3 regions of the Sinomonas terricola genome follow, and region 3 is predicted to be linked to each of the others. Evidence: riboswitches for the same ligand, from Rfam matches in the RefSeq annotation. Region 3 holds a riboswitch; each other region holds the start of a gene.
The links. Region 3 has a riboswitch for S-adenosylmethionine ahead of SPF06_RS15060 (aminotransferase class V-fold PLP-dependent enzyme). Riboswitches for the same ligand answer to the same signal wherever they lie in the genome.

Region 1 (9,445 bases), on a different contig from region 3:
CAACAATCCAATTCCCCAATTGATCAACAAAGGATGCGTAAAACAATGATGAAGCGCACTATCTTTGCCGTCGCCGCCGTCGGCGCCGTAGCGCTCAGCCTCACCGCGTGTGGCAGCTCCGGCAGCCCCGCCGCGGGAGCGGGCACTTCGGGTGCCTCCGGCCCGATGCCCACCGTGAAGATGATGATCGGTGGCATCGACAAGCAGATCTACCTCCCCTACAAGCTCGCAGAGCAGCTCGGCTACTACAAGGAGCAGGGCATCGACATGCAGCTCTCCACCGAGCAGGATGGCGGCGTCGGCGCGGAGGACGCGATGGTCTCCGGCCAGGTCGACATGTCGGGCGCGTGGTACAACCACACGTACGACTTCCAGCTCCAGGGCAAGGACATCATCAGCGTCGTCCAGCTCTCGGGCGCTCCCGGCGAGCGGATCATGTGCAGCCCCAAGGCCAACGTCCACTCGCCCGCGGACATCAAGGGCAAGAACATGGGCGTCACGGACCTCGGTTCGGGCACGGACACCCTCACGCAGTTCATCGCGTCGAAGGCTGGGCTCAAGTCCGGCAAGGACTACAAGACCGTCAAGGCGGGCGCCGGCGCAACCGCGATCGCTGCGATCAAGAACGGCCTGGCCGACTGTGTCATGACCACGCAGCCCACCGTCACCGCGCTTGAGAGCCAGGGTGTCGCGGAGTCGGCGATCGACCTCGCCACGACCGACGGCGCCACGAAGGCCGTGGGCGGCAACTGGCCGGCCGCGAGCATCATCGCGAAGAAGGAATGGGTCGACGCCAACAAGGACACCGTCCAGAAGGTCGTCAACGCCATCGTCAAGACGATGCACTGGATTGCCACGCACTCCGCTCAGGAGATCGCGGACAAGCTGCCCTCGGACTACACCACGAACAAGAACATCACGAAGGCGGATTACGTCAAAGCCCTCACGGCGGACAAGGGGCAGTTCCTTCCCGACGGCCTGATGCCGGCGGGCGGCCCGAAGACGATCGCGGACATGTTCACGACGCTCGGCAAGGACGTCTCGAAGATCAAGTACACCGACACCTTCGACATCAGCTTCGCCACGAAGGCGAACCAGACGCTCGGCGAGAAGACCACGACGACGCCGGCCGGCGCTGACGGCTAACTCCGGCGTCGCCTAGAACCCCCGGGGTGCGGCTCCCGCTCAGCCCGGGGACGCAAAGGCGGGCCCGCAGGACAACCTGCGGGCCCGCCGTCGTCTGTTTCGGGGGCGCACCATCCGGTCGTCACCTCTGGTGGGTGCGTCGTCGTTTGGTGGTCACCTCTTGAACGGGGGGGCGGTCAGCCCTGGTCTATGTGGCTCATGTCCCCGTAGCGAGAGCCGACGACGGCGCCGCGCGGCACGGCGGCTTCGAGCGCCGCGAGCTCGTCGGGAGTGAGCTCGACGTTCAGCGCGGCGGCGTTCTCCTCGAGGTATACGACGCGCTTCGTGCCGGGGATCGGCACGATGTCCTCGCCCTGCGCGAGCACCCATGCGAGCGCGATCTGGCCCGGCGTGACGCCCTTGCGCGCCGCGATCGCCTCAACCTGGGCGACCAGCCGGAGGTTGGCCTCAAGCGCCTCCCCCTGGAACCGCGGGAAGTAGCGCGAAGCCCGCGCGTCGCCGTCGTGCGCCATCGACTCCGCGGTGAGCCGCCCCGTGAGGATCCCGCGGCCCAAGGGGGAGTAGGGCACGAGTCCGATCCCGAGCTCGCGGATGGTGGGGAGGATCTCGTCCTCGAGGTCGCGCGTGAAGAGCGAGTACTCCGTCTGGAGAGCGGTGATCGGGTGGACGGCGTGCGCGCGGCGGATCGTCGACGCCGAGGCCTCCGAGAGCCCGAGGTGCCGCACCTTGCCCGCCGCGACGAGCTCGGCCATCGCGCCCACGGTCTCCTCGATCGGGACGCTCGGGTCGACGCGGTGCTGGTAGTACAGGTCGATGTGGTCCACGCCGAGCCGCTGGAGCGACGCGTCGCACGCGGCGCGCACATACTCGGGGCTCCCGTCGATGCCGAGGCGCTCGCCGCTCGGGCCGCGCTTGTTGCCGAACTTCGTGGCGAGCTGCACCTCGTCGCGGCGGCCCGCGATCGCGCGGCCCACGAGCCGCTCGTTCGTGAACGGGCCGTACATGTCCGCGGTGTCGAGGAGGGTGATGCCGAGGTCGAGGGCGCGGCGGATGGTGTCGAGGCCTGAGGCCTCGTCCGGCGCGCCGTAGAACTCGGACATGCCCATGCAGCCGAGGCCCATGGAGGAGACGGTGAGCGGAGAGGCGATGCCAAGGGTTCTGGTCATGGCTCCAGCCAACCCCTTAGAGTGCGCTCTAAGTCAAGCCCCTGCGCTCGCGGACTAGCGACGCCTGCGGCGCACCGCGACCGCGAGTCCCGCGGCGGCGACGGCGATCACGGCGAGGATGCCGAATCCGGTCACGGGCTGGCCAAACCACCCGTCCCACGCCCCCGCGGCGGGCGCGATGAGGGCGGCCGGGACGATCCCGCACGCGAGGCCCCCGGCGGTGACCGCGAGGCGCGCCCCGCGGCCCGCGCGGTCGGACGGGGGTGCAGCCTCCCGACTCAGCCAGTCTTCGCCGACCGCCCTCACCGCGCGCGCCCCATACACGACGACGTGCGCGATCACGAGGACGAGCCACACGAGAAAGCTCACAACGTGGATCCGCAGGAGGATGTCCGGCGCGGGGCCAGTGACGGCGAGCGCGATCCCGCTCCCGATGACGGCGAACGTCGACGCCATGAGGACCGGGGACAGCACCCGCATGAGGAGCCGCGGCGGGCCCTTGCGACGGTACGCCGCGTCGCGCGCGTAGTAGCGGACGAACCGCCAGCCCGTGCTCGCGGTCTTGACCGCCACGGGACCCGCGAGGAGCACGCCGACCACGAAGTGCCACAGCATGAGCTCGCGCAGGAGGGCGACCGTGACGATTTCCGCGGCGAACAGGACGAGCAGGACAGCCCCGGTCAGCGCCGTGAGCCGCTCGTTGGCGACGGCCCCGGAGCCGTTCCGCTTCGCCCGAGCGGGGCGCGCGTTCACCCGTCCCCGAGAAGCGAGCGGTACAGCTCGATCTTCGTCTCGACTGCGTTCAGGTTCTCGGTGACCTCGGCGAGCTGTGCGAGGACCCGCTCGCGGTGCGCCTCGAGGAGCGCCAGGCGCTCGCGCTCGTTGCCGTTGCCCGCGCGCACAAGCTCGGCGTACCGGCGCACCTCCCGCACGGGCATCCCGGTCGCCCTGAGGCGCGCGACCATGAGGATCCCCGTGACGTCCTGATCCGAGTACTCGCGCCGCCCCGATGGGCTGCGGTCCACGTCGTGGAGCATGAGCCCATCGCGCTCGTAGTAGCGGAGGGTGTGCGCGCTCAGCCCGGTGCGCTCGGCGACTTCGGCAATGGTCAGGCCCATGCTTCACTACTCTGGCCCCTCGGGAACACTTCGGCAATCGCCCCATTCAGGCGCGCCATCGCTGCTGACACAATGGCCGCATGCGCACCTTCGGCGTGGAGGAAGAGCTGCTCATCGTGGACCCGGCGACGGGCCAGCCGGCAGCCCTCGCTGACCGCATGCTCGCGGTCACGGGCAGGCCGCCGGACATGGTGCGCGAGTTCAAGCTCGAGCAGATCGAGGTCCAGACGCCGCCGTGCCGCGACCACGACGAGCTGCTTGAATCCCTCTTCGCGGGCCGCCAGCTCGCCGACCGCGCCGCTCGACGGTGCGGGGGTCGCGTCGTCGCGCTTGCGACGTCCCCCCTGAGCAGCGCCACGACCCTCACCCCCGACGAGCGCTTCGCGCACATGGACCACGAATTCCGCCTCACCGCGCGCGAGCAGCTCACGTGCGGCCTGCACGTGCACGTGGGCGTCGCCTCGCCGGACGAGGGGGTGGCCGTGCTCGACAGGATCCGCGAGTGGCTCCCGCTTTTCGCGGCCCTGAGCGCGAACTCGCCGTTCTGGTTCGGCGTCGCGACGGGGTACGCGAGCTACCGCACGCAGGCGTGGAACCGCTGGCCGTCCTCCGGCCCGCAAGAGCTGTACGGGAGCGTCGCGGCCTACCGCGAGCGGATCGCGGCGATGATCGCGACGGGCTCGATCTTCGACGAGGCGATGGCCTATTTCGACGCCCGGCTCTCCAGGAACCACCCCACGGTCGAGGTGCGCGTGCCCGACGTCCCGCTCGTCGCGGGCGATTCGGCGCTTCTCGCCGTCCTGATCCGCGCCCTGGTCGAGACGACCGCGCGGGAAGCGGCCGACGGCGTCGCCCCCTTGGGCACGCCGGTCGCCGTCTTGCGCCTCGCGGCGTGGAGGGCGAGCCGCTCGGGCCTCGACGCCGACCTCGTGCACCCGGTCGATGGCGTTCCCGTGCCCGCGGGCGCCGCCGTCGAGGCTCTCATGGCGTATATCGCCCCGGTGCTGCGAGACGGGGGCGAGTACGCGCGGACCGAGCTCGCCGTCGCCGAGCTCCTCGCGCGGGGCCCCGGTGAACGCGCGCAGCGCGAAGCGGCCGGCCGAGGAGGGCTCGCGGCGGTCGTGGCCATGGCGATCTCGCGTACCGCTTCGCCTGCCGGCGGCTGGGACGACGGCGCGCGAGCCACCTTGAGCGTCGTGCCGCGCGTGTAGGGTGGGTCGTGCCTCAGCCCCGCAGGAGGCGATGCAGCATCGCCCGGTACGCGACCGGGGCGATCCACGAGGCCACGAGGCCGACGGCGGCAGGGAACCTCCCGAGGCCGAACTCTTGGACCCAGCGGACGGTCGCGCCGTCCGAAGTACCCTCGCGGCCGTGCCCGACGGTACGACCATACTCAACCGTGAGGTCCACGAATCCGCGAATGAGCTTCCCCGACTTGACGATGAACACGTGGCCAGGAGACCCCGGAGCCGGGGGCGAGATCTCCTCGACCGTCATGATGTCGTTGAAGCCCACGCGCCCCAGCGTCGTGCAAGCCACAAACCGATGGCCGGGCTGCAGCTCCTCGGCCGGCGCCATGCCGTGCGTGATGTGCGTGAACGGGATGAGACGGTCGTGGGCCCGGAGATCGAGGATCCGGGCCCACGCCTCAGGGGGAGGCAGCGGCGTCTTGAGCTTCAGCTCGAATCGCGTCAGGTGGCCACGGGTTGGGCGGGATGTGGCCACGGGTTGGATCCGTTACCCGCGCAGCGCCTGCTCGAGGTCCCCGATGAGGTCCCCGACCTCCTCGAGGCCCACGCTCAGCCGCACGACGCCGTCGCCCAGCCCGATCGCGGCCCGCCCCTCGGCACCCATGGCGCGGTGCGTCGTCGTCGCCGGATGTGTGATGAGGGACTTCGAGTCGCCCAGGTTGTTCGAGATGTCGATGATCCGCAGGCCGTTGAGGAGGCGGAACGCGGCGTCCTTGCCCCCGCCGTCGGGCGCGTTGAGCTCGAACGTGAGCACGGTCCCGCCGGCGCTCATCTGCTTGCGCGCGAGCTCGTACTGCGGGTGGGACGCGAGGAACGGGTACTTGACCCAGCTGACCTCGGGCTGCGCCTCGAGCCACTCGGCGATCGCGAGGGCGCTCGCCGACGAGTGCCGCACGCGCAGCCCCATCGTCTCGAGTCCCTTCGTGAGGACCCACGCGTTGAACGAGCTGAGCGACGGGCCCGTGTGCCGCATGAGCTGCTTGACCGGGCCGTCGATGTAGTCCTTTGGCCCGAGGATCGCGCCCCCGAGCACGCGGCCCTGGCCGTCGATGTGCTTCGTGCCCGAGTACACGACGACGTCCGCGCCGAAGTCGAGGCTCCGCTGCAGGAGCGGGGTCGCGAAGACATTGTCGACGACGACGGTGGCGCCCGCTGCGTGCGCGAGGTCCGCGACGGCCTGGATGTCGACGAGCTCCTGCATGGGGTTCGACGGCGATTCGAAGAACACCGCGGTCGTCGGGACCGAGAGCGCCTCGCGCCATTGCTCGAGGTCAGGTCCGTCGACGAAGACCGTCTCGACGCCCCAGCGCGGGAGGATTTCGTTGAGGATCACGAAACACGAGCCGAAGAGGCTCCGGGCGGCCACGACGCGGTCGCCCGCGGCGAGCAGCGCCCCGAGTGCCGTGAAGACCGCGGACATGCCGGACGCTGTCGCGAAGCACGCCTCGGTGCCCTCGAGCAGCCGAAGCCGCTCCTGGAACGTGGCCACGGTCGGATTTCCGTACCGGGAGTAGACGAAGCGCTCGTCCTCGCCCGTGAAGGCACGCTCGGCGGCCTCCGCCGACTCGTAGACGAAGCCGGAGTTGAGGAACAGCGCCTCGGAGGTCTCCTGGAAGTTGGTGCGGTCGAGCCCGCCGCGCACAGCCTTGGTGTCTTCGCTCCAGCTGGCGGCGTTGATGTTGAAGGTCACTGACTTACTCTTGTCCTACGTTCGTGGGGAGACCCCGGTTCTTCCAGCCGTTGACGTTGCGCTGCCCATCGGGGCCCGGGACGCCTTCGAAGCCCTCGGTCACGTTGTATGCCGTGAATCCGAGGTTCGTCGCGGCGGCCGCGGCGGCCGCGGAGCGCTGGCCCGAACGGCACAGGAACAGGAGCTCGGTGCCCCTGTCCTCGGGGCCCTGGAGTTCGAGCTCCATGATGAAGTCCGGGTTCGGAATTCCACCCGCGAAGACCCACGGGATGAAGAGCGGGTCGTTGTCGGTCTGCCGCGTGTCCGGGATGCCGATGTGCGCCCATTCCTCCTCGGTGCGCACGTCCACGAGGACGGCGGAGCCGGACTTGAGCTTCTTCCACGCCTCGTCGGGCGTGATGTCTCCCGCGTAGCTCACGCGTGCCCCTCCCCGTCGTATTCGCCGTCGCTGCCAATGCCTTCGGCCAGGTCATCCACCGCCGAGGCGACGGCCGCGTCCGCGCGCGCCACGGCGTGGGGGAGGATCACGGCTTGGGCCACGATCACGTCGGTGCCGTTGAACGTCGCGGCGGGGCTTCCGTGCAGCACGTAGCCGTCGGCGAGGGCCTGGGAGATCCGGGCGCAGAATTCGCGCGTGTCGGGGCCGGTCAGGAGCCGGTAGGCGAGGCGCTCTTCGGAGGGGGTCGCCGGGGCGGCGGGATCGTTGAGCGGCGTGGCGGCCGGCTCTCCCGTGTCAAGGGCAGTGTCGGACATGGCGGGCTCCTTCTGGCTTGCGTATCGAACGTCGAATGGCCGAGTCGTCACCTGAGGCACCCCGCCGGACGGAGGGTTGCCGGCCAGCATGTCAGGGCAGTGCGACGGGGAGGGTGGCTCCGCCGTCGCGCGCTGGCGCTCGTTACTCTTCGTTGAACGTAGCATGCACCGCTGGGGCCAGCCATGGGAGGGCGGTAACGATTGGCAATATCGGCCCGCCGCCCGCTCAGTACCGCCAAGAGGCGAGGGGACGACGGCGGGAGGCTCCGCCGTCGTCCCCCCGCCTTCCGCCGGGCGTCAGTGGAGCACGAGCTGCCCGAGCACCGCGGCCGCGATGAAAGACGCACTGTAGGTCACGAGGGCCACGATGATGATCTTCCAGCTGAGCGACTTGAGGGCCGCGACGTCGCGGCCCAGCGTGAGGCCGATGAGCGTGAGCGACGGGAGGCCCACGAGGGTCGAGTCGAGGTGCTGGGTGATGCCGGCGATAAATCCGGCCGTCGGCATGAAGGGAGCTGAGACGATCGTTGCGAGGGAGAGGACCCACACGCTCGACGGGACGGACGGCAGCAGCCTGGCCAGGGCGAAGGAGACCCCGGTGAGCGCGAGCAGCACGACGACGCCGAGGATGTCCTCGGGGTGGAAGGACTTCGTGCCCACGGCGTTCGTCACGAGGGCGATGACGCCCATGATCGCGTAGGCGAAGACGAGCGTCCGCGGACTCGTCCTGACGGTCGGATCGTTCTCCACCGCGACCGGCGCCTCGCCCTCCGAGGCCGCCTCGGTCTCCACGGCGAGCTTCCGGAGGGACTTGCCCTCGTCGTTCCGGCCGAAGACGCGGCTCCAGAAGCGGTAGAGGGCGCGGCCCAGCGGCAGGGAGAGGAACACGCCCGCGTAGAAGCCCACGATGTTGGTCACGAGATTGGAGAGGGCGGCGAGCGCGGCGATCTCGCCCGCGTGCTGGGGGTAGAGGATCGACAGCGCGCCCACGCCGCCGAGCATCATCGAGGCCGAGCCGAGGCCCAGGCCGAGGGCGAGGGCGCGCGGGTCCAGGATGCCGAGGTTGCCGATCGTGCCGGCGAGCAGCGAGATGAAGACGGCGCCGAACAGGCTCCCGAGGAGCCACACCGAGAAGACGCCGCGGTATTCGCCCGAGCGGACGCCGAAGCGCTGGAGGGCGTAGGCGAGGAAGGACTCGCGGTCGATCGACCACGTTGCCCCGATGGCCACGCGCCCGAGGCCGAGGGCGACGGCGATGGGCAGTGCCAGGATGACGGTGCCGAAGATGTGCCCGGCCTCCTGGAGCACGACGGCCGGCCCGATCTCGGTGATCTTCGCGAGCGACGGCCCGATCCCGAGGCCGAGCCGGGCGAGGAAGACGATGATGCCGATCTCGAGGAGAAGCGTCGCGACGGCGCGGCTCGACGCGGACAGCCGCCGCACGCGCTGTGTGCCGACGATGCCCCCGATGATGACCGCCCAGATGATGGGGAGCAGCACGAGGGCGGCGGGGCCGATCTGGAACTTGTACGTTCCGATGAGCACCGCGACGACCGAGATGACGGCGGACACGACGATGACGGTCGTCCAATGCCCGCGCGTGATCCCTCGGGTGGATGTCTCTGAGGCCTGATCGAGGACCTGCGCTGGGGCGGTGGCGGGGGTGTCGGGGGTCTGGCCAACCGTCTGGGGCTGTTGAGCCATGTGATCACTGTCCTTTGGGAAGCGCATCGTTGCGCTCGTTTCTGTATACCAAATAACTCTAGGCTGTTCGCGCTGAGATGTAAATCACGTGCAGATTCTAGGTCGGCAGCTCGAACATAGGTATACCAAAGAACCGATGGCATGCCACCGTGGCCCGAAGCGGCTTTCGGCGACGCGAAGCGGCCGCCGCCCCCGCGCCCCGCGCGGGCGTCAGGTGGGGTCAGAACCCGCGCGCGGTGCCCAGCGTGCGCGCGAGCATCTCGAGACGGCTCACGTGCCGGCTCACGGCCTCGTTCACCAGCACGAGGTCGACCCCATGGGTTTCAGCGAAGGCGCGATGGGTGCTGGACGAGCGCATGAGGTCGGCGGCGGCGCGAGCGGCCTGCTCGGCCCGGTCGAGGGTGCGCTCGCAGGCTTCGAACGACGACGGCGTCTCCGCACCCAGGAGCCCCTCGATGCGGGCTTCGAGCGATGCGGCGGCGTCTCCCATCGCCTCGAGGCCGGCGGTCTTCGCTGCGACCCGCGTGCGCGCGAGCATGGGGAGGGCCTCGTCGAGGCTGAGCGGGCGGGCGGCAGGAGCCATGGCTGGTGTACCTCACGGTCGCGGTTCAGGGAGGT
Region 2 (9,445 bases), on a different contig from region 3:
GCCAAGCGAGGTGGCGCCGCGCGGCGTCACGATCGCGGAACCTGTGCTGCAACTCATCTTGCACTCCTTCGTGCTTGGATAGCTGGTCTTACCAAGTTACCATGACGGTGTGCGATAAGTCACGATGAACTTCGACGAAGAGGTGAACCGATGTCTTCCCTGACAGACGTCAACTACAGCGACCTGCTGATCGAGGCTTTGACGAGGTACCCGAACCGGACAGCGTTCGTGGCGGGAGACCGCCGCCTGAGCTACGCCCAGGTCGAGGAGCGGATCGGCAGGATCGCCAGCGTCCTTGCCGATCATGGAGCCGTCCCCGGAGACGGCGTCGGCGTGCTCAGCGGGAACATGCCCGAGGTTTGGATGGTTCAGGCCGCCGCGTTCCTGCTGGGGCTGCACTACAGCGGCCTGCATCCGCTCGGCTCGGCCGAGGACCACGCGTACGTGTGCGACGATGCCGGAATCAAGATCCTGGTCGTGGATCCGCCCCACGCCGAAGCGGGAGCAGCTGTCGCGGCGAGGTCCGGCGCAGTGGAGAACGTCCTGGTGCTGGGAGATTCGGACCTCGCCCCCAACCTGCTCCAGCTGTGTGAGACAGCCCCTGGAGTACGCCTGGTGCGAACTCCCACTGGGCCCGAGCACGTCCCCTGGATTCCCTACACGGGCGGGACGACCGGCCGTCCGAAGGGGGTCAGGCTGCCGGACCGTGCGCTAATGCAGACCTTGGTATCAGTCACCACATCACTCGACCTGCCGAGCAATCCACGCTTCCTCGCGGTCGCACCGCTTTCGCATGCCGGGGTCCTGCCAATCCTGCCCACCCTCCTGCGGGGCGGGACCGTGGTCGTGCACGAGTCCTTCGACCCGGAGCAATGGCTGCGAGCCGTAGAGAAAGAGCGCGTCAACTGGAGCTTCTGCGTCCCCACCATGCTCTACAGGCTCCTCGACTCCGGACTGGCCGGAAAGTTCGACGTCAGCTCCCTGGAGACGCTGATGTACGGGGCCTCGCCGATGTCACCGGCACGAATCGCCGAAGCCCACGAAGTCCTCGGTCCGGTGCTGCTGCAGGCATACGGCCAGACCGAATGCGTCTCATGGGCAACCGTGCTCCGCAAGGACGAGCACGACCCCATCGGCGATCCGGACCTGCTCGCCTCCTGCGGTCGTCCAGTCCTCGGCGCCCGCGTCGAACTCCTCGATGACGACGACCAGCCCGTGCAGCCGGGAGCGGTGGGGGAGATCTGCGTGCGCGGACGAGGGATCATGAGCGGCTACCAGGGCCGCCCCCAGGAGACCGCAGAGGCGCTGCGCGGCGACTGGCTCCACACCGGCGATCTCGCATTGGAAGACGATCGGGGCTTCTTCCACATAGTGGAGCGGAAGAAGGACATGATCATCTCCGGCGGATTCAACGTCTACTCCCGAGAGATCGAGGACGTGATAGCCGAAGACCCTGCAGTCGCAGCCGTGGCAGTGATCGGCGTGCCCGATGAACGATGGGGTGAAGCAGTCACCGCCGTCGTGGTCCCGCGCCCCGGAGCGACGATCGATGCCACCCTGATGATCGAGGCGGTCAAGCGGCGGAAGGGCGGACATCAGGCCCCGAAATCAGTGGAAATCGTCGACCAGCTGCCCCTGACCGCCGTCGGAAAGGTCGACAAGAAGCGACTGCGCGAGCGGTACTGGGCCGGCTCCGAGCGGAAAGTGCACTGACAGCGACCAAGTCAGCGCAGGGCCGAGAGCGACGTTCCGGTGCCCCTTGGCTACCTGCTCGCGGCCAGCCGGCTTGGCCTCATTAACCGGAAGAAAGAACCCCAAATCACCGTGGATCGCTGATCGGCGGTGGAGCCACGACTAGGGAGTGACATGTCTGCTTACTGGTTCGGACGAGCCAACCCTCGCGACCACCTTCTGCTCGCGCAATACGCCGAGATCGTCTCGCGCATTCAGCCTCAGTACGGCTTGGAACCCCTTTCCCGAGGGCAGGCGTTCATCGAGCTGGAGGGCGAGCTGAAGTTCGAGCGGTATTTCCTGCACCGCTTCCCCTCCATGGATGCGGCCAGGGCCATGTTCGACTCGCCCGAGTACCGCATGGCGGCCGCTATCAGACAGGCCGCATGCGACGGATGCGAGCTGGTGATCATAGACGGCGGCGACAACCTCAAGGGCTCCTGGTAGGAGGAGTTCCGAGAGCGGGCCTCGGCGCGCCCAGCGCGGGTTCGAAGGGTTGGCGAAAGAGGTGAGGGCAGCGAGGACGTGCACATGTTGGACGCCTTCAATTCCGATTTCGCCGGCGGATCCCACCCAGTCATGCCTGCTGCTGCCCGAACCAAAAATCGACACCGGAGGACGAATGAACTACAAGGCGGCTCCTCGACGTCGGGTTCCCCGGCGAAGGCCCTGGATCCCGGACCCAGGAGATGTGATCGAGCTCCGTGAACTCGGCGTTACCCGAGTAGGACGAGTCGAGACGGTGATGCCGGACGGCACCGGCTTTTGGCTGGCTCCTGACGGTCCGGACAGACGCCGCTACGTGCACCTGGAGGACGAGAATCTTGAAATCCTGGCTTAGCTCCGCCATCAGAGGCCGGAACGATGTGCTGGCGGTGCCAGACGTCCTCTGGATATGGCTTCGGACCACGAAGCCGTTACTCCTACCGGCTGCGCCGTTCGAGATGCTGCATCCGAGTGAGCTGTGAATCGCAGTGATACTTGGCAGGTATTTCGCAGCGCGCCGGCCTCGGCTCGGTATCACCCAGATACATGGAGGGGGCGCGGGCCCTGGGCTTCTCGCACGCCCGCGCCTTCATCAACGTCAGCGTCCCGATCGGCCTGCGCCTGTCCCTTCCGGGCCTGACGAACACCATGATCTCCGTGGTGAAGAACTCCGCCCTGCTCTTGAGCATCGGCCTTGCGGAGCTGACCTTCGTCGTGCAGCGCCTGTCGGCGGAAACGTTCCGAACTGTCGAGCTGTTCGTCGTCCTGGGCGCTGTCTACCTTGCGCTCGTGCTGGCCCTCAGCTCAGTGATGCACATGATCAGCCGACGCTATGCACTGGGAGCAGGTGTGTGATGAACGATCTATCGTGGATTCAGCCAACCCTCGGCCTCGTCGCCTCGGGCGCCCTGCAGACCGCAATCATCGCGCTGGCATCGCTAGTAGCGTCCGTTCTGGTCGGGGTCGTGCTCGGCGTCCTTCTGTGCCTTCCCAAGGGTGGTCTGAACGACACGTTCCGGTGGATCCTGACGATCTACCTTCAGCTGTTCCGAGGGCTTCCCGTCCTGGTCACGCTCTTCATGGTGTTCTTCGTCTCCCCGTCGCTGGGACTGCAACTCCCATCCGGCGAAGCAGCGATCGTAGGCCTTTCGCTCTGGGGCAGCGCGAACGTCATGGAAGTGGTGCGCGGGGCCGTCCGCTCCATTCCGACCGCCCAGTTCGAGGCCGCCTCCGCGCTCGGATTCCCGTGGCGGTCGGTCATGCGGTTGGTGATCCTCCCCCAGGCAACTGCCCGAATGCTCCCACCCGTTGTGAACCTCGCAGTGGACCTCATCCAAGCCACGACCCTCGCCTCCCTGATCGGCGTCATCGAGGTCCTTCAACGATCCCGCCAAGCAGTAGAGTATTCCCAGCTGTCCGAGGGCGATGGCCACGCAGCGCCGATCTTCGCCGGGGTGCTCCTGTTCTTCTTCCTCGTCTGCTACCCGCTGACCCACCTCGCAGGAAGGGTGGAGCGACGGGCTCGAGTGGGCAAGCCGTCAGCAACCCGGACACGGCCCCGCCCCAGGGAGACCACTCCGGCACGGGGCTGACCAGGCCCGACACCGGAGATCCCCGCGGCCCATCAGTCAACCGCCCCCGCGCGCTCCCCACGAGGGACCCTGAACGCCCCCGTTCAGGGTCCCTCGTGATCAGCGCGCCGTCCTGGCATCACGATCTCAATGGTTTGTCCCCGGGGAGGGATCGCTCAGAGGACCGCTCCGCGGAGGCCAGCCGAGGCCGTGCAGAGGGACTTCCGGTCGTCTACGCGGACGACTTCAGCAGATCAACACCCCACCATCAGCCAACTGTTCCATGGACGACCGTCCACGGGACACTCCCCGACGGACTCAGCGATTGTGGTGTGTCGTGTTCCATAAGCCGTGTCCAAGAGCTATGTAGTCTCAGGAACGTCCGCGGTGCATTCTGGGCATGGCCATATCCATGGCACGTGTGACTGAATCGTTCATGATACAGGGAGTACGCTCAAGCTTAGCCCAAAGATCTAGTCAATTCGAAAAAATCCATTGACTGGATTATCTCGGCATCGTCATGCTTGTAGTCGTTCAGCAGGCGTGCATCACCGGGGAGAATCGCCAACCAGACGGACCTCCCGCGGGCTCTCGCTTCTCGATGGAGGGTTACCGCCCATGGAATGGGAATTGCGCCTCTTGGGATGCTGGCAACTCCTCCGCAACGGGACTACCGTCCCCGTCGGGGCACGCCAGCAGCGCCTTATTGCGGCACTCGCACTCTTGGGCCAGCGGCCCCGCTCGTTCCTCGCTGGCCTCCTCTGGCCGGAAAGCACGGAACAGCAGGCTTCGGGGAGCCTTCGGGCCACCGTGTTCAAGCTCCGCCACCAGCTTCCCGGCCTCCTCGGCGACGCCGCCGAGCCCGTCTCGCTCGCCCCCACCGTCGTCGTCGATGTTGACGGTCTTCGGCGGAGCGCAGAAGCGGCCCGCGCGGGCCACCCGCTCAGCGCGCGTCAGGCCGAGCGCTTCTACTCGGCGGAGCTCCTCCCCGGCTGGTACGAGGACTGGGTCATCTTCGAGCAGGAGCGGCTGCGCGAGCTGCGCATCGCCGCCCTCGAGGCGGTCGCCCAGCGGTGCCTCGCGGAGGACGATCCGCACGCCGCGATCGCCGCCGCGATGCACGCGGCAGCGATCGAGCCGCTCCGGGAATCCGCCCACGCGCTCGTGATCCGGGGCCAGCTCCGCGCGGGCAACGCGGCAGGCGCCCACCGGACGCTCGAGGATTTCCGCCGGAGGCTCCGCGACGAAATGGGGCTCTCGCCCTCGCGACGGCTCGAAGCAGCCATCGGGGGGAACTCGGCCGACGACTTCGGCCTTCCCGGGCCGCTCGCCGCAAAGGCGCACGCGGACCGAATCTTGGTCCATCGCTAGCCCCGGAAGGATGTGCCGGCATGGCGCGTCGCCCCCAGCACCCGCTCGCCCTCCTCGTCACCGCATTCGCCGCCGTCGCACTCGCGGCCTCCGTTCCGGAGTCCGCCTCCGCCGAAGGCCGCGGGCCATCCGATGAGTCCCGCGCGTCGTCGTCGCTCGACGTGGCATCCTCGGCGATCCCTACCTCGGCCAACCCCCTCGTCACGGACGCGGCGCGCTCCGAGACCGGCCTCCGGCCCACGGGCGGCAAGGCTGTCGCGACCGCCGTCGCGACGAGCGAATGCAACGGATGCTCCGGAACGGCGACCACGCTCCAGACCGTCACGCTGGATGGCCCCGCCGCGGCCGTCGGGGACAACGTCGCCACGGCGTGGTCGAGCTGCGTGGGCTGCTCGTCGACCGCGGTGTCCGTCCAGATCATCACCGGCCCCCGAGCCGCGCCCATCGAGGCCAACAATCGCTCCCTCGCCGCCAACATCGCGTGCGCGGACTGCCAGTCCACGGCGGTCGCGCTCCAATTCGTGATCCTGGGAGGCACCCGGCGCGAGCTCTCGGCCCAGGCGAAGGCAATCATCCAGCAGATCGAACAGGAGCTTGGGCTCACCCTGGCTGCTCAGGAAGCGCGCAACGACGGGTCGCATCACGACGACGCCGAACGCGCCGCCGAGGACGCGGCCGCGCGGGCTCGGGACGCCATCAAAAACGACACCCGCGCGGACAGCGTCGCGGCCCGGGTCGACGTCGAGACCGGCGACTGAACCCCGCAACGCGTTCGCACCACGCCCTCGGACCGCGAGTGGCCACGCGTATGGCGACATCTGGCCACGCGTATGGCGACATCTGGCCACGCGTATGGCGACATCTGGCCACGCATCCGAGACATGAACGCGTGGCCACCTCTCGCTCGACGCGTGGCCGCCTCTCTCCCAGCCCCCGCAACGCGACGTCACGCGCAGTCACGTTGGCACGCGTGAGACGCCGCGTTTCCCTGTTACGGCGTGCCTAGACCCGCCCCTGCGCCGCCCCATACAGTCGAGGCCAAGGATCAAGAGTCCCGGCGACAAGCTCTGGCTGGCCGGGCGGCAACCCTCTCCCGTAGCGGGGTGCCCCAGATGAGGATCCGGCCGCGGTGGCCATCCGCGGCAAGTACGGCGCCCGCAAGGGGCGTCCGGTGGGAATGCCGAGGGACAGCAGATGACCGTGACAACTGTGCAGAACGCCGTCAGCGGGGCGGAGCTCCGCCGCGCCATGGGGCATTGGGCCACAGGCATCGCGGTCATCACCACGGAGCACGAGGGCGCGATTGCCGGCCTCGCGAGCAACTCGTTCACGTCCGTGAGCCTCGAGCCCGCGCTCGTCTCGTGGGCCGTGGACAAGCGGTCCTCGTCCTTCGGCCTGTGGACCTCGACCGACAACTTCGCCGTGCACATCCTGTCCGAATCGCACCGCGATCTCGTGCAGCGGTTCGCGGCGAGGGGAACGGACAAGTTTGCGGGATTGGCCTGGGAGCCCGGCGCGCTGGGCTCGCCAATCGTGGCCGACGACGTCCCGCGCATCGAGTGTCGCCTCTGGCAGCGGGTGAACGCAGGGGACCACGTGATCCTGATCGGCGAGGCAGTGAGCGTCTCGGATCCGGGGAGCTTCCGTCCCCTCACGAACCACGTCTACTGGGCCAAGTAGTCCTTCACACCCTGTAGCCCGCCGAACCGCCGCCCCGGTCGAAGGCGCCTCTCGCCCGGGCGCGGCGGATCGCCACACCCGTTTTCCCCTCTCGTCCCTGCCTTTCACCATGCCGAGCGCACACCCGGTTCGTTCGGCGTGCCTTCACGGCTGCCTCCGCGCGGCCACAGAACCCCCAAGGAACTCCCCCATGAAGAAACTCACGTCCATCGTCGGCGCGACCTCCGCCGCAATCGTCGCCCTCGCCGTCTCGGCCTGCTCGGGCCCGGCCGCCGCCACGAGTGGGGCGCACCAGGTCACGGAACTCCGGTATCAGGGCTCCGCGAACAATGTCACCCTGCCCGAATTGGCCCAGGATCTCGGATTCCTCGGCGACGTCAAGCTCACGTGGGTCGGGAATACGATCAGCGGCCCGCAGGATATCCAGTCCGCCGCGACGGGACAGACGGATTTCGGCGGCGCGTTCGCCGGCGCCGTCGTCAAGCTCGTCGAAGCGGGAGCGCCCGTAAAAGCCGTGGTGAATTACTACGGCGAGGATGAGAAGACCTTCTCGGGCTTCTACGTCAAGAACGAGAGCTCGATCCACGGCGCGCGCGATCTCATCGGCAAGAAGATCGCGGTCAATACGCTCGGCGCGCATTCCGAGGCCGTCATCGACACGTGGCTCGAGAAGAACGGGCTCTCGAAGGACGAGATCAATCAGGTGCAGCTCGTGGTCCTCCCGCCGAACGACACGGAGGAGGCCGTTCGGCGCGGGCAGGTCGACGTCGGCTCGCTGAGCGGGCCCCTCCAGGATCACGCCATCGCGACGGGCGGCCTGCGCTCGCTCTTCAGCGACTACGGGCTGTTCGGCGCCTTTGCGGGCGGCCAATACGTGTTCCGGAGCGATTTCCTCGCCCAGAATCCGGATACCGTGCGCACGTTCACGACCGGCGTCGCGAAGGCCATCGAATGGGAGCGCACGACTCCGCGCGATCAGGTGATCCAGCGCTTCACGCAGATCATCCAGAAGCGCAACCGCGGCGAGAGCACCGCAAACCTCCAGTACTGGAAGAGCGTCGGCGTGCCGAATGCGGGAATTGTTACCGACGCGGATTTCTCCCGCTGGGATTCGTGGCTCCGCGAGACGGGCATCCTGAACAGCCCCATCACGCCGCCCAAGTACTACACCAACGAATTCAATTCCCTCGCGAAAGGGTGAGACATGACCCCGAAAATCAGCCTCCGGGACGTCAGCCAGCATTTCTCGGTGCGCGGCGGAACCTCGCCCGCCCTCGACAGCCTCACGCTCGACGTCCGTGAGGGCGAATTCCTCACTCTTGTCGGGCCGAGCGGCTCCGGCAAGACCACGCTGCTGGACCTGCTCGCGGGGCTTACGAAACCCACATCCGGGCAAGTCCTCGTCAACGGCCAGCCCGTCACGGGCCCCGGCCCCGACCGCGCCATCGTCTTCCAGCAGTACGCGCTCTTCCCGTGGCGCACGGCATCGCAGAACGTCTCGATCGGGCTCGAGGGACCGGGCCTGAGCCACCGCGAACGCGCCGAGAAGGCCAGGTACTACCTCGGCCTCGTGGGCCTCGCGGGGTTCGAGGACCGCTACCCGCACGAGCTCTCCGGCGGCATGAAGCAGCGCGTCGCGATTGCCCGGAGCCTCGCGTTCGAGCCGGACATCCTCCTCATGGACGAGCCCTTCGCGGCCCTCGACGCACAGACCCGCGAGCAGCTCCAGGGTGAGCTCCTGAAGATCTGGCGGGCCACGGGCAAGACGATCGTCTTCATCACCCACGGCATCGAGGAGGCCGTGTACCTCGGCCAGCGCGTCGCCGTCCTGAGCTCGCGGCCCGGGCGGCTCAAGGCGATCGTCGACGTGGACCTTCCCGCGTACGACGACGAGGCCGACATCCGCTCGCACCCCGCCTTCGTCGACTATCGCCACCGGGTGTGGGACCTCCTGCACGACGAGGTCCGCCGCGCCAACGCAGAAAGGATCCCCGCCTGATGAGCACACTCACCGTGCCATCCCTCCGGTCCGCCGAGGCCCCCGGGGAAGCTCCCTCGGGCAGCCGAGGCGAGGGGGCGGGCCGCACGCTCCGGCGAGTCGGCGCCGTCGTCCGTTCCTCCCTGTGGAAGTCCGCGGCGGTCCTCGCCTTCCTCGCGCTGTGGGAGATCGGCCCGCTGTGGTTCGCGCCGCCGTCCACCCAGGTCTTCCTGCCGCCGCTGCACGAGGTGCTCGCGGCCGCCGGGAAGCTCCTCGCGAACGGCGCGCTCGGGGGGCACCTCGCCGCGAGCCTCACGCGCTCGATCGCGGGGTTCGGCGTCGCCGTCGTCCTCGGGGTCGCGGGAGGCCTGCTCATCGCGTGGTACCGGCCGCTCAACTCGTTCATCACGCCGCTGCTCGAGGTTTTCCGCAACACGGCCGCGCTCGCGCTCCTGCCCGTGTTCACGCTCCTGCTCGGGATCGGCGAGGAATCGAAGGTCACGATTGTCGCGTACGCCGCGTTCTTCCCCGTGCTGCTCAACACGATCGCGGGGGTCCGAACGGTTGACCCGCTGCTCGTCCGGGCGGCGCGTTCGCTGGGGCTCTCGAGCCTCGCGCTGTTCCGCAA
Region 3 (9,445 bases):
TGGTTGCGGGCCATGCGCATCGCAGCCGAATACAGCTGATCGACATACTGCATGGCGTCCCGCTCGAACCGGTCGCGGCGCTGCTCGGCGCTCTCGGCGCCGAGCTCCACGACCGGTGCGCTGTCCGCGCCGAACTCGTCAGGCTCGATGGAATCGACGGTGCTCATCGCGCTCCAGTCTACTGGCGGGGCGGGGCGCGGACGGTCGAGGACCAGCACGGGCTCTCCTCCTGATGGTGCGGGGGTCGACGAAGGTGCGAACCGCTGCGGAAGGGAAAATATTCCCAGGAAGTGGAAGACTGGACCTGCTGGGGCCCCTGTGGCCACCACGTCACCGACCAATCACTGAAACGGAAGAGGAGCGAAGCATGACGGCAGTCCGGTTCCTGGCGAGGCCACTCCTCGCGTCGTCGTTCATCGTCGCGGGCTTCGACAAGTTCAAGAACGCCGACGATACCGCCGAGCAGCTCTCCCCCGTCCTGCGGCGCGCGGCCGACGCCCTGCCGGTCCGGGTCGAGGAGAAGACGCTTGCCCGCGCCGTCGGTGCCACGCAGCTCGGGGCGGGCCTCCTCTTCGCGTTCGGGAAGGTGCCGCGCTTCTCGGCGTCGGTGCTTGCGCTCACGACGGCGCTCAACACGTTCGTCGAGTGGCGTACGGCGGACATCGGCTCGAAGGGGCTGCGGGCCGAGCGCCGCGCGAGGCTCCTCAAGAACCTCTCGCTCGTCGGCGGGGTCCTGCTCGCATCCGTCGACACCGCGGGGCGCCCGGGCCTCGCGTGGCGCGCGCAGCAGCTCGCCGCGGACGCGTCGAGGACAGCCAAGACGACGATGGCAGCCAATGCCGATGCGGCGAAGTCCGCGACAAAGGCCGTCAAGAAGGCCGGGCGCGCGATCTCGGGCGGTCACGCGTGACCCCTTCCGCCGCGCCGTGGCCAGCACCGTTTGCCCACGGCCCCGTCGACGCCACCGTCACGGTCCCCGGATCGAAGTCCCTCACCAACCGCTACCTCATCCTCGCAGCCCTCGCGGACGGCCCGAGCCGCCTGCGGGCCCCGCTCCACTCGCGTGATTCGGCGCTCATGATTGCAGCCCTCCGCGCGCTCGGCGCGACCGTCACCGAGGTGCAGGGCGACGGCGACTTCGGGCCGGATCTCGAGGTCACGCCCATCCCCTCAAGCTCGCGCGAGGCGGGCGGCCTCGGTGCCGTGGCCATCGACTGCGGCCTCGCGGGCACGGTCATGCGGTTCGTGCCGCCGATTGCGGCGCTGTGCCGCGGGGAGATCGCGTTCGACGGCGATCCGCACGCCCGGGTGCGCCCCATGGGCCCGGTCATCGATGCCCTCGAATCGCTCGGCGTCGCCCTGTCCGCCCCCGATGGCGCGCGCCCCGCGTCGCTCCCCTTCACCGTGTACGGAACCGGCGCGGTGCCCGGGGGCCACATCATCGTCGACGCAAGCGGCTCGAGCCAGTTCGTCTCGGCGCTCCTCCTCGCGGGTGCCCGGTTCGAGGAAGGCCTGCACCTCGAGCACATCGGCAAGCCCGTCCCTAGCCTCGACCACATCGCGATGACGATCGCGGTGCTCCGCGAGCTCGGCGTCGAGGTCGACGACACCGTGCCGAACCATTGGTTCGTCAAGCCGGGACCGATCCGCGCATTCGACGTCCGCATCGAGCAAGACCTCTCGAATGCGGGCCCCTTCCTCGCCGCGGCGCTCGCGACGCGCGGCACGGTGCGGATTCCGAATTGGCCCGAGCACACGACCCAAGTGGGCGACGCATGGCGCGAAATCCTGCCGAAGCTCGGCGCACGCGTGGCGCTCGACGGCGGAACCCTCACCGTCACGGGCGGCGAGCGCATCACGGGGGCGGAGATCGCGGACACGAGCGAGCTCGCCCCCACGGTCGCAGCGCTGTGCGCCCTCGCCGATTCGCCGTCGCGCCTCACGGGCATCGCCCACCTGCGCGGCCACGAGACGGACCGGCTCGCTGCCCTCGTCACGGAGATCACGCGGCTCGGCGGGGACGCCGAGGAGACCGCAGACGGCCTCGTGATCCGGCCCGCCCGCCTGCACGGCGCCGTCGTCCTGAGCTACGCAGACCACCGCATGGCGACCGCCGGCGCGATCTGGGGGCTCGCGGTCGAAGGCGTCGAGGTCGAGGACATCGCCACGACGTCCAAGACCATGCCCGAGTTCCCGCACATGTGGGCGCGCATGCTGGGCTTCGGCGAGGCCGCGGCGTCCGCCCAGACCGGCGCGCGAGCGGACGGAGCCCGGTAGGCCCATGGCCGCCCGCGAATGGGACGAGAGCGACGTCCGGATCCGCCCGAACAAGAAGGGCAGCCGGCCGCGCACTAAGGACCGCCCGAGCCACGAGGACGCCGTGACCGGCCGCGTCATCACGGTCGACCGCGGCCGCTACACCGCCGTCGTCGCCGAGGACACGCCCGAGGAGCGCATCGTCGTCGCGGCCCGCGCGCGCGAGCTGCGCCGAACCCCCGTCGTCCCGGGCGACTTCGTCGGCCTCGTCGGGGATGTGAGCGGGCGGGCGGACACCCTGGCGCGCCTCGTGCGCGTCGAGGAGCGTCAGACGGTCCTGCGGCGCAGCGCGGACGACGACGATCCCATCGAGCGGGTCGTCGTCGCCAACGCGGACCAGCTCGTGATCGTCGTCGCGGCGGCCAACCCCGAGCCGCGCACGGGCTTCATCGACCGCGCCCTCGTCGCGGCCTACGACGCGGGCATCGAGCCCCTGCTGCTCGTCACGAAGGCGGACCTGAGGGATCCGGCCCCGCTCTTGGCCACCTACGAGCTCCTGCCGCTCGCCGTCGTCGTGAGCCGCACCGCGGAGGCCGACGACGACGCGGGTGAAGCGCCCGAGGGCGCCTCGGCACCGGACGGGCAGAGCGTGCGGCTCGACGACGACGCCGTCGCCCGCCTGCGCGAGGAACTCGACGGCAAGGTGACCGTTCTGCTCGGGCACTCGGGGGTCGGCAAGTCGACCATGGTCAACGCGCTCACGGGTGCCGACCGCGCGACGGGGGGCGTCAACGCGGTGACCGGCCGCGGCCGCCACACGTCGTCGTCGGCCCTCGCCCTGCGGCTCGACGGCGCGCCCCCCGGGAGCTGGATCATCGACACGCCGGGGATCCGCTCGTTCGGCCTCGCCCATGTGGACCCCGACCGGATCCTCCACGCGTTCCCCGACCTCGAGCCCGGCACCGAAGACTGCGCGCGCGGCTGCCGGCACGACGCGACCGCCGTGGACTGCGGGCTCGACGCCTGGGTTGCCGAGGGCCACGCGGGCCCGCACGGGCCCGCACGCCTCGCATCCCTGCGACGGCTCCTCGGGGCGGGGCCGCGCGAGGAGATCGCCGACGCCAAGGAACTCGGAACGCTCTGATTCCGCCCCGATCCGCGCCGGACACCGTCCAACGTCCAACTAGACGATAGCGTTGAGCCCATGACCCTCGCTGCCGAGTCGTACACTGACGACCTCCGCCTGGCCCACGTGCTCGCGGACTCCGTCGACGCGCAGACCATGGACCGCTTCAAGGCCCTCGACCTCCGGGTCGAGACGAAGCCCGATCTGACGCCCGTCACCGACGCGGACCGTGCCGCCGAGGAAGCCATCCGGGGGCAGCTTTCACGGTCGCGCCCCCGCGACGCCGTCGTGGGCGAGGAATTCGGCACCACGGGCCACGGCTCGCGCCGTTGGATCATCGACCCGATCGACGGGACCAAGAACTTCGTCCGTGGCGTGCCCGTGTGGGCAACGCTCATCGCGCTCGTCGACGGGGACGAGGTCGTGGTGGGCGTCGTGAGCGCGCCCGCCCTCGGCCGCCGGTGGTGGGCGGCGAAGGGTGCCGGGGCGTACACGGGCCGCTCACTCGCTTCCGCAACCAAGCTCAAGGTCTCCGACGTCTCGCGGATCGAGGATGCCTCCCTCTCCTACTCGAGCCTCTCGGGCTGGCGCGAGCGCGGGAACTTCGGCGACTTCCTGAGCCTCACGGAAGACGTGTGGCGCACGCGCGCGTACGGCGACTTCTGGTCTTATTGCCTCGTGGCCGAGGGCGCCGTCGACATCGCGACCGAGCCCGAACTGCAGCTGTACGACATGGCGGCGCTCGTGCCGATCGTCACGGAGGCGGGGGGCCGCTTCACGTCCCTCGAAGGCGAGGACGGTCCCTGGGGAGGCAATGCCCTCGCGACGAACGGCATCCTCCACTCGGCTGCGCTGCACCGGCTCAACCCCGAGCTCGACGACCTTCTCGTCCCATAGGGGAACGCCACGCACGAACTCCAGACCCGCGCAAGGGGCGCACTTCACGGGATGTAACACGGGCGCGCCGGCTGGAGGCCGTGCGCGCCCTCCCGTAATCTCGTGTTCAGGTCACGAGTGCCAGCGCGAAGCCCCGGCTTGCTGGCCGGCAACCCTCCTCACGCGGCGGGGTGCCCCGGGTGACGACCAGGCCGGTCCGGAGCGGATACGGCAAGCGCGGCCCCCGCGAGGCGGGGCCCCGACCCCGAGGTGCAGTCATGAGCACGCCCGTCGTCGTCCAGTCTTCTTCCCCGTCCAACCAGGCCTCGGCCTTTGGTTCCTCTCCCCTTCTTTCCCCTGCGAATTACCCCGACTCCGTGCGCCCCTTCGCGGACGTCATCGGCGCCGAGCTCATCACGCCGCTCGCGGGCGGGGGCGAGGTCCGCTACGCCAACCTCGACTACGCCGCGTCGGCTCCGGCGCTCACCGAGGTCGCGGCGTACCTCAACGAGGTGCTCCCCTACTACGCAAGCGTCCACCGCGGCGCGGGGTACGCATCTCAGGTGAGCACGTCGCTCTACGAGAACGCGCGGGGGATCGTGCGCGAATTCGTCGGGGCCCGCCCCGACGACGAGGTCATCTTCACGCGCAACACCACGGATTCGCTGAACCTCCTGGCCAGCTCGGTTCCCGGTTCGGGCGAGGTGCTGTACCTCGACATCGAGCACCACGCGAACCTTCTCCCGTGGCAGGCGCGTCCGCACCGCAGCGTGGTTGCCGCGCGCACGCTCGCGGAGACGCTCGAGCGCGTGCGGGCCTGGCTCAAGGCGGGCGAGATCAGCCTCGTCGCCGTGACCGGCGCGTCCAACATCACGGGCGAAATCCTGCCGATCACCGAACTTGCCGCGCTGGCCCACGAACACGGTGCGCGCATCGCCGTCGACGCGGCCCAGCTCGCGCCGCACCGCCGCATCGACGTCGCGGGGGCCGGGATCGACTATCTCGCCTTCTCCGGGCACAAGCTCTACGCGCCGTTCGGGGCGGGCATCCTCGTGGGCCGCCGCGATTGGCTCGACGAGGGCCGCCCGCATCTCGCGGGAGGCGGGGCCGTGCGCGAAGTGCGGCTCGACTCGGTCGCGTGGGCCGATGGCCCCGCGCGCCACGAGGCCGGCTCGCCGAACGTGCTCGGCGCTGCGACGCTTGCGAAGGCCGCGCAGGTGATCTCCTCGCTCGACGAGTCCGCGTGGCACCGCCACGAGCAACAGCTCCGGTCGGCGCTCGTCGACGGGCTGAGCACGATCGAGGGTGTGACGGTGCACCGGCTCTTCGAGGACTCGGACCTCGGAGCAAGCACGGCGTCGCGCGGCGCCGTCGGCATCGTCAACTTCTCGATCGCGGGGCACGACGCGGGCCTCACCGCGGCCTACCTCTCCGCCGAGCACGGCGTGGGGCTCCGCGACGGCCGCTTCTGCGCCCATCCGGCCCTCCGCCGCCTCGGCCTCCCGTCGGGCTCGCTGCGGGCGAGCTTCGGCCTCGGCTCGCGGCTCGACGACGTCGAACGCCTCGTGGCTGGTGTCCGGGAACTCGTCGAACGCGGCCTGCGCCTCGACTACCGCATCGACGCCGGCCGGTGGGTTCCCGCCCAAGACGGCCGCCCGTTCCCCGTGTGGGCACCCAACACGCCCGGCACCGCTGGTGCCGCGCCCTGCGTCGCCGAGGACTGACCGATCCGCCTCGTGCGGCCAGCGCCTTCTTTTCCCGGTAGATTCGACCCTGCGAATCGGGGGAACCCGGGAACTGAGCGTGCAGGGGCATGCTGGAGAGGAAAGCAACAGCATGGCGCGGGGCGGACCGAAATTCGACGACCGACGACGGCGAGAGCTCGCCGAGGCGTTCCTCGACGGCGGAGCCCATTACGAGCAGGTGCGGCCGGGGTATCCGGACGCGGCGGTGGACTGGATCCTGCCGCCTGGGGCGAGCACCGCCGTCGACCTCGGGGCCGGGACGGGAAAGCTCACGGGCCAGCTCGTCGCGCGAGGCCTCGCGGTCACGGCCGTCGACCCGAGCCCGAGCATGCTCGCCGAGCTCACCCGCCTCCACCCGGGTGTCGCCGTCGTCATAGCCCCCGCAGAGGCGACGACTCTACCGAGTGGCTCCGCGGACCTCGTCGTGGCGGCGCAGGCCTGGCATTGGTTCGATCCCGGCGCCGCGAGCCGCGAGGCGGCTCGGCTCCTCGCGCCGGGCGGCCGAGCGGCACTCGTCTGGAACCAGCTCGACACCTCGGTCCCGTGGGTGCATCGCCTTTCCCGCATCATGCATGCCGGCGATGTCCACAAGCCTGACTACCACCCGCCCACTGGACCCGAGCTCACGGGGTGGGAGTCGGCAGTGTTCAGGTGGGAGGACCCGATCACGCCCGAGGGGATCATCGAGCTCACGAAGTCGCGCAGCTACTATCTGCGGGCTTCGGAGAAGCAGCGGGCGCGCGTCGAAGCGAACCTCGCGTGGTACCTCCACGAGCATCTCGGCCACCGGGACGGCGGGCAGCTCCTGCTGCCGTACATCACGCAGGCGTGGCGCGCGGTCGCCGCGACGCACTAGGGCCCGCGTCAGTTCCGCGCCGCCTTGCGCCCGCTGACAGTCGCACCTAATGTTTAGGTGTACCGAAACTCAATGATGAGGCAGGCAGAAACTGCCGCGACTCTTCCGAGACATCGCAAAGGCTGGGCGGCGTGAGCAGGACTATACGGGACACCGGAGAGCGGCCGGCGCGTCGCCTCCGATGGCCCTTCGCGATCGGGCTCCTCGGCCCCGCGTTCGTCGCGTCGATTGCCTACGTCGACCCCGGAAATGTCGCGGCGAACCTCACGGCAGGGTCGCGCTATGGCTACCTTCTCGTGTGGGTGCTCGTGCTTGCGAACGCGATGGCCATGCTCATCCAGTACCAATCCGCGAAGCTCGGCATCGTCACGGGCAGGACGCTGCCCGAGCTCCTCGGCGAGAAGCTCCGGCCCGTGACGCGGCGCCTCTATTGGGCGCAGGCCGAGGTCGTCGCTCTGGCGACGGATCTCGCCGAGGTGGTGGGCGGCGCGATCGCCCTCCAGCTCCTCTTCAAGGTGCCGCTCCCCCTCGGCGCCGTCATCGTCGGAGCCGTCTCCATGGGGATCCTCGCGATCCAGGACCGGCGGACCCAGCAGCGCTTCGAATTCGCCATCATCGGACTCCTCGCGATCATCACGATCGGCTTCCTCACCGGGATGTTCGTGAGCCCTCCCGCGCCTTCAGGCGTCGTCGCGGGACTCCTTCCGCATTTCGACGGGCCCGAATCCGTGCTCCTCGCCGCGTCCATGCTCGGCGCGACGGTCATGCCGCACGCGATCTACGTCCACTCGGCCCTCTCCCGCGACCGCCACCGGGGGGACCCGCACACGCATGTGCCGCCACACGCCGTCGCGCGTCTCCTGCGCGGGACGCGCTTCGACGTCGTGATCGCGCTCGGCATCGCCGGCGTCGTCAACGTCGGGATGCTCCTGCTCGCGGCCTCGACGCTCGGCGGCCGCGAAGGCACGGACTCGATAGAGGGCGCGCATGCAGCCATCGAGAGCGCGCTCGGACCGCTCGTCGGAACGGTCTTCGCGATCGGGCTGCTTGCGAGCGGGCTCGCGTCCACGGCAGTCGGCTCGTATGCGGGCGCGACCATCATGGAGGGGCTCCTGCACCGGCGGATCCCGCTCATGGTCCGCCGCCTCGTGACCCTCGTGCCCTCGGTCGCGCTCCTCGCGCTCGGCCTCGATCCCACGATGTCCCTCGTGGTGAGCCAGGTCGTGCTGAGTTTCGGGATCCCGTTCGCGCTCATCCCGCTCATCCGGCTCGCATCCGACGCGTCGCTGGTCGGCGAGTTCTCCATGCCGCGCACGGTCGTCGTCGCGGCCTGGGGGAGCGCTGCGCTCGTCGTCGCGCTCAACCTCGTCCTCGTGTGGCTCACGGCGACTGCGGGTGCATGACGACGGCGCCCCGCCCCACGACGACGCCGCGTCCCCGCGGCCCGGCGCAAGGGTGACGGTAGGCTGAGACAGTGAAAAGCCAGCCATCTTCCTCGATCGAGGACTACGTGAAGGTCATCTACTCCTTCACGGAGTGGCAGGACAAGCCCATCACGTCGTCCCAGCTCGCCGCTCGCCTCGGCGTCGCGAACTCCTCGGTGTCCGAGATGGTGCGCAAGCTCAAAGACCAGGGCCTCGTCGACCACCGCCCGTATGGCGCCGTGCGGCTCACCGCCGAGGGCGAGCGGCTCGCGCTCACGATGGTCCGGCGGCACCGGCTCCTCGAGACCTTCCTCGTCGAGGAGCTCGGCTACAGCTGGGACGAGGTCCACGACGAGGCCGAGCAGCTCGAGCACGCGGTCTCCGAGACGTTCGTCGAACGCCTCGCGGAGAAGCTCGGGCACCCTGAGCGCGATCCCCACGGCGACCCGATCCCCACACCGACGGGCCGCGTCGAGCATCCGTCGGCCTTCCCGCTCGGCGGGCTCGACCCCGGCCATGCCGGGCGCATCACGCGGATCAGCGACGACGACCCCGAGATGCTCCGCTATCTCGCGCGCGAGCACATCGGCCTCGACACGGCCGTCGAGGTGGTGCGCCGCAAGCCTTTCGGCGGGCCGCTCGTCGTGCGGATCGGGGGCGGGGGCGCCGCACACGAGTTCGACGTGCCGGATTCGATCGCCTCCGCGCTGTGGGTGCACAGCGACGCGCCCCACGAGGGCTGCACCATCGAAAGCGCGTGACGCGCCTCAGTCCTTCCGCCTGAGCCAGAACGAGGCGATCAGGTTTGCGAACGCGACCGCGATAAGCGCCGCGCCGGGCACCGGCTGACGCACGACGACGACGGCGAGGCCCGCGGTCGCGAACATCCCGAACGAAGCGAGCGGAAGCCACGGCCAAGGGATGCGGCGGGACGCGCGCGGCGCGAAGAAGAAGGCCCACAGAACGACGACGGCGAGCGGCAGGCCGATGCCGAACACGACGTTCGCGGGTGGCGTGCCACGGAAGCCCGCATAGGCCCAGGCGGCGAGCATCGCGATCTCGAGAAGAAACGCGACCAGCCCCTGGACTGCCGCGAGAACGGGCCGCGCGGCAGGCGGCCGCGGCCTGCGGGCGCGCTCGGTGTCCATTCGCTCGGGCATGA

Region 1: another riboswitch for S-adenosylmethionine. It lies ahead of SPF06_RS04500 (DUF1737 domain-containing protein); the one in region 3 lies ahead of SPF06_RS15060 (aminotransferase class V-fold PLP-dependent enzyme).
Region 2: another riboswitch for S-adenosylmethionine. It lies ahead of SPF06_RS16360 (flavin reductase family protein); the one in region 3 lies ahead of SPF06_RS15060 (aminotransferase class V-fold PLP-dependent enzyme).

What each region holds. Positions count from the first base shown of each region.
Region 1 covers NZ_JAYGGQ010000001.1:922,613-932,057, reverse strand. The annotation lists gene SPF06_RS04540 (ABC transporter substrate-binding protein) at 46-1,146, shown strand; gene SPF06_RS04535 (aldo/keto reductase) at 1,323-2,312, opposite strand; gene SPF06_RS04530 (hypothetical protein) at 2,367-3,065, opposite strand; gene SPF06_RS04525 (MerR family transcriptional regulator) at 3,062-3,430, opposite strand; gene SPF06_RS04520 (glutamate--cysteine ligase) at 3,511-4,641, shown strand; gene SPF06_RS04515 (hypothetical protein) at 4,655-5,155, opposite strand; gene SPF06_RS04510 (O-succinylhomoserine sulfhydrylase) at 5,168-6,370, opposite strand; gene SPF06_RS04505 (rhodanese-like domain-containing protein) at 6,375-6,788, opposite strand; gene SPF06_RS04500 (DUF1737 domain-containing protein) at 6,785-7,123, opposite strand; SAM riboswitch class IV at 7,132-7,270, opposite strand; gene SPF06_RS04495 (DUF3100 domain-containing protein) at 7,421-8,827, opposite strand; gene SPF06_RS04490 (hypothetical protein) at 9,048-9,410, opposite strand.
Region 2 covers NZ_JAYGGQ010000013.1:124,491-133,935, forward strand. The annotation lists gene SPF06_RS16325 (SRPBCC domain-containing protein) at 1-57, opposite strand, end outside; gene SPF06_RS16330 (AMP-binding protein) at 151-1,713, shown strand; gene SPF06_RS16335 (DUF1330 domain-containing protein) at 1,867-2,178, shown strand; gene SPF06_RS16340 (ABC transporter permease subunit) at 2,713-3,072, shown strand; gene SPF06_RS16345 (amino acid ABC transporter permease) at 3,072-3,809, shown strand; gene SPF06_RS16350 (AfsR/SARP family transcriptional regulator) at 4,407-5,159, shown strand; gene SPF06_RS16355 (hypothetical protein) at 5,180-5,917, shown strand; SAM riboswitch class IV at 6,203-6,314, shown strand; gene SPF06_RS16360 (flavin reductase family protein) at 6,354-6,839, shown strand; gene SPF06_RS16365 (ABC transporter substrate-binding protein) at 7,030-8,040, shown strand; gene SPF06_RS16370 (ABC transporter ATP-binding protein) at 8,044-8,838, shown strand; gene SPF06_RS16375 (ABC transporter permease) at 8,838-9,445, shown strand, end outside.
Region 3 covers NZ_JAYGGQ010000012.1:25,630-35,074, reverse strand. The annotation lists gene SPF06_RS15085 (sigma-70 family RNA polymerase sigma factor) at 1-167, opposite strand, end outside; gene SPF06_RS15080 (DoxX family protein) at 368-910, shown strand; gene aroA (3-phosphoshikimate 1-carboxyvinyltransferase) at 907-2,277, shown strand; gene rsgA (ribosome small subunit-dependent GTPase A) at 2,282-3,400, shown strand; gene hisN (histidinol-phosphatase) at 3,461-4,279, shown strand; SAM riboswitch class IV at 4,389-4,502, shown strand; gene SPF06_RS15060 (aminotransferase class V-fold PLP-dependent enzyme) at 4,537-5,982, shown strand; gene SPF06_RS15055 (class I SAM-dependent methyltransferase) at 6,095-6,859, shown strand; gene SPF06_RS15050 (Nramp family divalent metal transporter) at 6,991-8,262, shown strand; gene SPF06_RS15045 (metal-dependent transcriptional regulator) at 8,334-9,044, shown strand; gene SPF06_RS15040 (YrdB family protein) at 9,051-9,443, opposite strand.